Regions from separate parts of the Paenibacillus sp. FSL R7-0313 genome, predicted to be linked through region 2. Evidence: riboswitches for the same ligand, from Rfam matches in the RefSeq annotation. Region 2 holds a riboswitch; the other holds the start of a gene.

Region 1 (4,555 bases), 2.1 Mb from region 2:
CTCAGCCTACAAAGGTGATAACAAAGTCGTCGTCGTGGCGATTAACCGTGGAACTTCAGCCACAAGCCAAAAATTCGTTCTGCAGAATGGTAATGCCTCCACTGTGTCCTCATGGATTACGGACAGCAGTCGGAACCTGGCAAGCGGAACCCCGCTTACCGTATCCAATGGAGCCTTCACGGCACAGCTCCCGCCTCAGAGCGTAACAACATTTGTTGCCAACATTACTGGCGGAAATAGCGGCGGGAATACAGGCAGTGGCACTACGTATGAAGCTGAGACCGGAACATCACTTACGGAAGCTGCCATTGAAACAATCTACCCCGGTTACACTGGCTCCGGGTATGTTAACTTCAATGCGATGACTGGTTCAGCCATTCAATGGAACGGCATTAATAATGCTACAACAGGTACCAAAAACGTAAAGTTTCGTTATGCGCTGGAAAGTGGAACACGGAACCTCGACATTTTTGTTAACGGAACCAAAGTTATCAGCAACGAGCCCTTTCCGGCTACGGGAAGCTGGTCCACTTGGGTTGAAAAAACAATACAGGTCCCCATGAACACGGGGACCAATACATTGAAAGTGGTTACCACCGGATCGGAAGGACCGAATATTGACAGCATTAATGTTACCGCAGCGCAATAAACGTTCCTTAGGGCTGATGGAAGACATTTGCTGTACATGCAGCTAAGCACTAACCTCTTGGATACTCAAGTCTAAAGTTAGTGTTATATCAAAAAATGCAAAAAAGACTCCTTAAGCGTTAGCTTAAGGAGTCTTTTTTTTAGATGCGGTCGAGAGGACTCGAACCTCCACGGGGGGTTAGCCCACACGGACCTGAACCGTGCGCGTCTGCCAATTCCGCCACGACCGCATATTGTATCTCCACCATCAATATCGGCGACAATAAATAATATATCATGCGGAATCTATCATGTCAACACTGAAAATAATAACAATAAAACCCGAACCAGACGTCGATTCGGGCTTTACCTTTAACTACAAATTAAAGCTTGGAAGGCCAGTTGCCATACCATGCATAACCGCCTCTTCTTTCTTTATCAATATCACTTAATTTGTATTTAACTACCCCGTCACGACCAATAAAGATTGGTTTATCTGTTCCGATCTCATAGAAGCGTGCCCAAATCGGTGCAGCTTTGGAATCAGCGATAATTTTACTATCTCCATTAGCTCTTTCATACTTGTAACCCGTAATTTTCACCTTGTTAAACCAAGCCTCCGCTCCTTTAATGGATGCGGTAATTTTAGCGTTAGCAGGTCTGGTTTTCAGAAATTTAACAATCGTTACACTCTCTCCAGCTGTCAGCGATGGCACTTCGTAGATTCTTGCGCTCGCTGGTTTAAGGGAACTGGAATCATGTTGTTGTCCCCATGCTGTCAGCTTACCACCTGAAACGACTTGTGTATTCAGAATCGCCTCCACACCTTTGGCAACTGAATTTTTACTGCGATTAGCAAGTGTGCTGTCGATAAATGAGAAATCACCTTTGCGTGCCGCTACTTCATCCAACATGATCATTACATTAATCATGGCATCATCATTGTAAGTGATATGCTTGTGATATCCAGAGCTTTGGTAAACTTGTGGCCATCCGCCGTTTGAATACTGCATGTTGATCAAAAAGTTAATTCCTTTGATTGCAGCTGTGGAGTATCGCGGATCATTCGTCTTTTTAAATTCCTTCGCCAATCTTCTAATTTCTGAGTATGTAGCCTTGTTGTCTATCGTGGACTTCGCCCACTCTCCACTTGTCTGTTTATAATCTTTTCTCCAACCTCCATCCGGCAGCTGGTTCTTCAAAACATCTGAAATACTCGCTGTAGTACCCGATGCATCCGCAGCAGATACCGTCCCTACAGGGAGAACTGCCATTCCAACTGCTGAGAACACCATCGTACATGCCAGGACAAAAGTAATTATTTTCTTCGCTTTCAAATGTAACACTCTCCTATGTTCGTTTTTATAAATCTGCCACTTCTACTTTACCTATGATAAGCGTCCCCAAACCTCCTTTATTTGTATTTATCGCATAATAAAATCAATTTTAATCCAATATGTGGATTGGATAATCAGATAATATGCAAAAAATCGATTTTTGTCAATATATGCAACTTAATGAATATAATCTCTCTAATTCTACATAACGGGATAGTTCTTTTAACTCATGACAAACCTATTTATTTATCCAAATTCGTCTTAAACGAATCAATAATGACGTTTTTGTCATGAATGATACCCAAACTTAATCCCTTCTTTCATATAAAAACCTTAATTCCGCTAACATTGAGGTATTACGAAGGGTTTTAAATGGGTTTGACAATTACGCATTTATGCAATATAGTTTCAAATAGTTACAAAAACTTAATTATTCATTGCCGAGTTTCATGTTTGAAAACGGGGGAACCAATTTGGGTGAATTATTCTTATACATAGGAAATATAGGGAACCTTCTACCGAACCCTTAGCTAACTCCGTAGGCATCGAAGGGAGAACATTGATTTTGAAAAAACTGATTATCTCCATTTTTGGAGCAGCTGTATTATTTACATCCGGGGCAACAAGCACAGAGGCAAGCAGTATCAACTCCGTAGTGAACAACATGACAGGTATTCCTTACAAATGGGGTGGCACGACTGTAGCCGGCTTTGACTGTTCTGGTTTTATGAGATATCTTTTCAACAAATACAGCATTGAATTGCCACGTACTTCTCAGCAGCAAGCCAAAGCAGGTACTCCGGTAGCCAAAAGTAATGTTCGGACAGGTGATCTGGTGTTCTTTAATACAACAGGCAAAGGCATTTCACATACAGGTGTATATATCGGCGGCGGACAATTCGCTCATGCCTCCAGCAGTAAAGGTGTAAGCATCACAAAGTTATCGAATCCATACTTCAATGACCGCTATGTAACAGCACGTCGGGTAACTGGACAGTTTATGTATGATAAAATGTTGGGTAAAATGTAATTCACATACAAAAAGGCATCGGTTATTAACCGGATGCCTTTTTTGTTTAACCATTTTTTGTCTTCAACTGCTTTCTTAAACAATGTAAAATGTTTTAGGAAATAAAAGGAGATGAGGAGAACAATTGAAAAAGTTAATGTTTGTTTTAAGTTTTGCTATTTTAGTAATAGGTAGTTTAGGATGCAGTAGCGAGAACGAAAAAGATTTTAGAGATGTTTCATGGGGTACCAAGATCGACAAAGTCATTTCAACTGAAGAAAAGAACGGTAACTCAGGTTATGAAGAGGACGTACATAATGAACATGAGAAAAGTATCGAATATTCTAATCTTGTAGTTCTGGGTAAGAAAGCAGATGCTAAATACGTTTTCACTGATTTATTAGACAATGATAGCATTCTGGAAATGATGGAAGAAGGAAAGGAATTATCAGAGGAATTAAATAACCCCAATACAACAGAAACAAGGAAAGAAGAGATATACAAAATAATGGACCAGCGCCTTGAAGAAATGGAAAATGCAGCAGATGAATATCCATTAGATGACTTCTTGCTCCACGAGGCCACATATTATTTTGGCATGTTAAATAGTCAGGATTCTGATGAAATTCTGGAAGAGCTAACGAATAAATATGGTCAGCCTGGAAGCAAGACCTTCGATAATTCCATTATATATCTCTGGGATACTGATCGCTCTAAGATTGAATTTCTTCCTGAACGGTACTCCACAATAAACTATACAGCAAACTACTCCGTTATGGAGAAATTTGCTGATGTGGACAAGTATAATAAAAAAGCAAACAGTAAAGAAAGTAAAAACGATCTTTAAAAAACAGGGTTATACTCCCATATTGAAGGGAAGTATAACCCTGTTACTTTTTCACAATGTTTTTTTATATTAATGTAGCGCCTTCTGCACTCGCATCGCGCCCTGAGACAGAGCATGTCCGCCTCCTACAGCTCCGGCCACGGCTACGGTCTCCATGATCTCCTGATCTGTAGCGCCCTTGGCACGGGCTTCTTCTACATGGTAGAAAGTACATACCTCATTGTTGGCAAACAATCCAATGCCGAGCGCAATGAGCTGTTTTGTCTTGGCATCAATCACGCCAGGTTGGAAACATTCTCCCGTAAACTCATGATATGACTTCACCACACCTGGCAGTACATCGCTTAATGCTCCAATCTGATCCTTGTAGGCATGAACTTTATCATTCATCAATGTCATCGCTTGTAGCACACCCTCTCGGCTATAGTTACAGATCTTCCTCACTGTACCTATCTTCTCTCCCGAGTGAGTCAATTATGCCAACAAATCATGGTAATTCCAAACATTTAACGCTCATGGCTCTGCCATAATTATAAACTGTTACTCACTAAGTGGACTCTGGCGCGGCTCGCTGAACAGCTGATATCGGTAACCGCGATCCAGCTTGACGACACGTCGATTCTGACGACGGATAAGTACCTGCTCGCCATCCCAGGCAACAACAATCCCGGTTACATCGTTAGATTCCAGCTCGTCCCGTACTACTCTTACTTTCTCACCTGACAGACGCAGGGC
Region 2 (4,555 bases):
CCAATTATAGCAAATGGTTTGGTCCATATCCTTACGCTACCTTATCCATCGTTGTTCCACCCAAAGCGGGGAACGGTGCTGGAGGTATGGAATACCCTACGCTAGTTACGGCCTTTGGAGCCGATGATACGACTCCAGGTTATGACCTGGAACGTACCGTAGTCCACGAGATCGGACACCAGTACTTTTACGGCATGGTTGCCAGCAACGAATTCGAGGAAGCCTGGCTGGATGAGGGGTTCACCTCTTATGCAGAAGACAAACTGATGGAGCAGGAATATGGATTGATTCCGAATCTGCCGGTACAATCGGGCCTGATTACGTCTCCTTCATCTTTAACACAAGAATCCTGGAAGTTCGATTCACAGAATGAGTATGCAGCCAATGTCTACACACGTGGCAAGCTTGTATTGCTTGGTATTGAACATCAAGTCGGTACCAAAAAGATGGAACGCATTCTCTCTACCTATGTGAAGAAGTACCGCTTCAAACATCCCACTTCGGCTGATTTTCAGAACGTAGTGGAACAAGTGACCCGCACTTCCTGGTCTGATTATTTTGACCAATACGTCTATGGTAACGGGATGGCTGACTTTGCTGTAGAGCAGATTCGTGTTACGCCGGTACAGAAAGACGGTCAAACATGGTACGAGTCATCCGTGACGATCGCAAAAAAAGGAAGTGATTACAACGCCGTTCCTGTTCACTTTGCTTTTGAAGACGGGCATATCCTCACCAAACAATGGAATGGCAAAGAAGATCGCATCACCTATAAATTAACTCACACATCCCCCGTATCCTGGGCCATGACCGATCCCCTGTACACGATCGTGCTGGAGAACCGCCATATGAACAATTTCCTGAAATCCGGACTGGATGAGCAAGCAAAATCCCGCTGGAGCATGAGTGTAACCAAACTAATAGAAGCCATATTCGGAGGTCTGTCATGGTGAGGTGGAAACGGTGAAAGCAAAAATACGTGAAGGCTGGTTTCTCGTCCGTCAGCATATGTTCATTGCCGCACTCTTATTTCTCTATCAACTCATTTGGGGATATTTCTTCTATCGAATGGTACAATCGGCCGTCATCCCACTGCTCCTGCGCTATCCAGATGCTGATGCAGGGGAGCTGAGTACACTTTTGTTCAAAATGGAAAGCCAACTTAACCTGTCTACCCATCCGGAGGTTCATCGTTATCTATGGATTCTAGGGGGCATGCTGCTGGTTCGCATGTTGATCAGCCCCCTCATTCAGGCAGGACTACTCTACTCACTTCAGCACTTTAACTCTACAGAAGAGCGCATCCCCTTCGTCCGCGGAATCAAAAATCTGTGGAAACCGATGCTGCTGCTCCACACCATACGTACATTATTGATACTTCTGCCCGCCTACTGGCTCATACCGAAGCTCTACTCGATTCTCATGGACGGATTTCATTCCCTTCAATTACTTTTGCCTGGTATACCTTATGTTGCTGCCTGGATTGTATATGGTTGGATCATCCACCATGCCGTGCTCTACATGCAGTTCGGTGTTTCGGCACCAGAAGGAGAAGGCGGGGCTCACGGTACCCTCAAAGCACTCTGGATTGCACTGCGTCATCTCATCGCCGTAATCGGTATTGCACTCCTGCTGGGCGGAGTTCACCTGCTTATCTTCGGGGCATTCACTTCAGCCTCATGGTTATTAACGGGACTTACCGGACTTATACTACAACAGACGTATCCACTTGCGAGATGTCTATTGAATCTGTGGAAAATATGCAGCCATTTCCGATTATGGCAGTCCAAAATGTCCAAAGGTGAGAGCAGATAGTTTAAAAATTGTTACCATCACATGTTAAACTTATGGCCTAATATGTACTTATAAATAGGCAAACCTCAACCTTTCCCCGTCAAAGGTCGAGGTTTTTTTTGCTAAATTTGTTGCTAAACGTTGCCAAAGCCGTACTCCTCTGTTACAATAATCGCAGTGAGTTTTTAGTAACAACTTTGTAATCTTTACATTCATATTTGTAACTACTTAAAATTAAATCGTCATTTCTTGATTTCGCAGGTGCATAACTAGCATAGCCAAATTCCTGGCACCTGGGAAGCGGGGGAACCAGTTATGGGTGAATTGATCTTGCTACAGAGGGATCATAGGGGACCTTCAACCGAATCCTTAAGCTAACCTCGCAGGCGTTGGAAGGGGAATATCTCTTGTTCAAGAAGAAATTAACCGCAGCTGTACTTAGCATCACATTTGCATTATCGCTTGGTGCAGGTAGCGCATTCGCAGATTCAAAGATGGACACAGTAATTGATTCAGCAATGGGAACTACATACAAAAGTGGGGGAACAACGCTTAACGGCTTTGACTGCTCCGGATTTACACGGTATGTATTCGACAAATTGGGTATTGATTTGGCACGCCAATCCAGTTCCCAATTCGACATGGGCGATTCCGTATCCCGCATGGAAATGAGAGCTGGCGATCTGGTATTCTTCAATACAACAGGTAAAGGCGTATCTCATGTAGGAATCTTTGTAGGGGATGGAAAGTTCGCACACTCCTCTTCTTCCAAAGGCGTTACGATCAGTGCATTGAGTGAAAGCTATTGGGCCAACCGTTATGTTGGCGCGAAACGGATTATGAGCACGGACGCATATGAATCACTGGCCCTTGACTAGGGACAAGCTGAGCAACATGATGCTGTAACCATTAACCATACTGGAACGAAGCAAGAAGCATAACAGAACCGCCCGGTACATTCTCCGCAGGAATGTATCCGGCGGTTTTTTTGTGCTTCAATCCTTATTCATGTTGCAAGTTATACTCGGGGCATATCCTGCGACATCAACAGGTTCATTTTGCGTTCGTTCGTCCGTGCCCTTATGATGTTTTTACCCATCCCGTTATAATATAAACGAAATTACCGGAACTTTTGTTTCATTTTTTTTCTTGGGAAGGAAGACTTGCTAAATGAACATCACTTTTGTAGAGTGGACAAAGAGTTCTGTTTCAAGGAAAGGAGCATGCAGGTGTATGAAGGAAACCCCTGTGACGTTTCACGTTGTACCCATGCGAGAAGAACATGCGGAGCTTATCTGCAGTTGGCAGTATGATCCGCCTTACAATATCTACAGCTGGCTCCCCTGGGAGCAGATGAAAGCTCTGGAAGTGGAATTCGGAGATGCACAGCTGCGGCAGGAGCAATATGCAATCGTCCTGGATCAGAACGATCGTATATGTGGGTTTGCTCAATACTTCCCACTTCAAGGGGTAACCCGGATTGGCCTTGGCATGCATCCAGAGCTGTGTGGTCAGGGTCAAGGGACAGCTTTTGTCACTGCCATTGTACAGGAAGCCATTCGACGAAATCCCACGAATGAGATTGATCTGGAAGTACTCACTTGGAATGCTCGTGCCATTCAAGTCTATCTGAAGAGTGGATTTGTCACCCAGGATACATACGAACGACAGACCCCAACCGGCTTGAAGCCCTTTCACTGTATGGTTTATGAAGGGCCTCGCGGTTAGAATCCATTGCAAAACAACCAAATTTGCCCCTTGTTATGTGATTAGTTCAAAAAATTCCCACAAAATGCTATGATGTCAGTACAGGTTCCGTTATAATGATATGGATAGTTTCAGGTTAGATGATCTTTCATTCTGGAGGGGACATAAGGGATGCACAAATGGATCATGAGCGGAGTATTTTTTGCAGCATGCGCTTTAGCTATTGTTTTAATGTTTACGCTTCCAGGGAAAGAAGAAGTGGCTGAAGAAGCCAAACCAACCATGCCGGAAGTAACATTGGATGCCGGACAGGCTGAAGCACTGGTCAAAGCCAATTGTATCTCCTGTCACGGGGATCAGCTTCAGGGTGGCGTAGGACCTGCTCTGGCTAACATCGGTAGCCAGGATGATCTGGAGAAGATCTATTCTACGATTGTCAAAGGTAAAGGTGGTATGCCTTCCTTCAAGGGCAAGCTGCAGGATGAAGAAATTGCAAATATCGCCATGTGGCTGTCAGAGAAAAAATAATCTGTGCACGCACATAACGAAGAGGCGCTTAATCCCCTTTTGGGAGAATAAGAGCCTCTTCGTTATACCAATTATTAGGCCTCTGTGGCATGCTCAGCCAGAAAGGCCTCAACTTCACGTGCGGACGGCATCCCGGACTGGGCGCCGAGCTTCGTCACGGATAACGCGGCCGCACCCATGGCGTAGCCTACGGCCGCGTCCAAAGTCTCACCGCGCGCGAGGGCTACCGCCAACGCGCCGTTGAAGCAATCGCCAGCGCCGGTCGTATCGACGGCGCTTACGGCGTAGCCGGGCGCACGGCACGCGCCGGCACGCCCTGCTTGTACGCGGCCGCCAGGCGCCGCCGCGTACACAGCCCCCTCGGGGCCGAGCGTCGTGACGACAGCGGCCCCGAGGGATGCGGCGAGCTCTGCGACCGCCGCATCCAGGTCTTCCGGCCGGAGATGAGCCCGGCCGGTAAGCACGGCAAGCTCACTGCGGTTCGGCGTGACAACGTCGACGCACCGCAGGAGCTCCTGGGGCAGAC

What was found. A riboswitch is a leader RNA that binds a small molecule or an ion and turns the genes downstream of it on or off. The one in region 2 is predicted to bind cyclic di-AMP.
Region 1: it holds a riboswitch for cyclic di-AMP, as region 2 does, so the genes downstream of both, NSQ38_RS25520 (C40 family peptidase) here and NSQ38_RS04625 (C40 family peptidase) in region 2, are expected to answer to the same signal.

The regions. Positions count from the first base shown of each region.
Region 1 is NZ_CP150219.1:5,886,351-5,890,905, forward strand. Features, by position in the region: gene NSQ38_RS25505 (carbohydrate-binding protein) at 1-649, shown strand, start outside; tRNA gene NSQ38_RS25510 (tRNA-Leu) at 794-878, opposite strand; gene pelA (pectate lyase) at 1,011-1,973, opposite strand; cyclic di-AMP (ydaO/yuaA leader) riboswitch at 2,393-2,524, shown strand; gene NSQ38_RS25520 (C40 family peptidase) at 2,530-2,994, shown strand; gene NSQ38_RS25525 (hypothetical protein) at 3,119-3,820, shown strand; gene NSQ38_RS25530 (carboxymuconolactone decarboxylase family protein) at 3,890-4,219, opposite strand; gene NSQ38_RS25535 (hypothetical protein) at 4,361-4,555, opposite strand, start outside.
Region 2 is NZ_CP150219.1:1,042,338-1,046,892, forward strand. Features, by position in the region: gene NSQ38_RS04615 (M1 family metallopeptidase) at 1-953, shown strand, start outside; gene NSQ38_RS04620 (hypothetical protein) at 964-1,815, shown strand; cyclic di-AMP (ydaO/yuaA leader) riboswitch at 2,061-2,198, shown strand; gene NSQ38_RS04625 (C40 family peptidase) at 2,238-2,672, shown strand; gene NSQ38_RS04630 (GNAT family protein) at 3,028-3,522, shown strand; gene NSQ38_RS04635 (cytochrome c) at 3,673-4,029, shown strand; gene rbsK (ribokinase) at 4,104-4,555, opposite strand, start outside.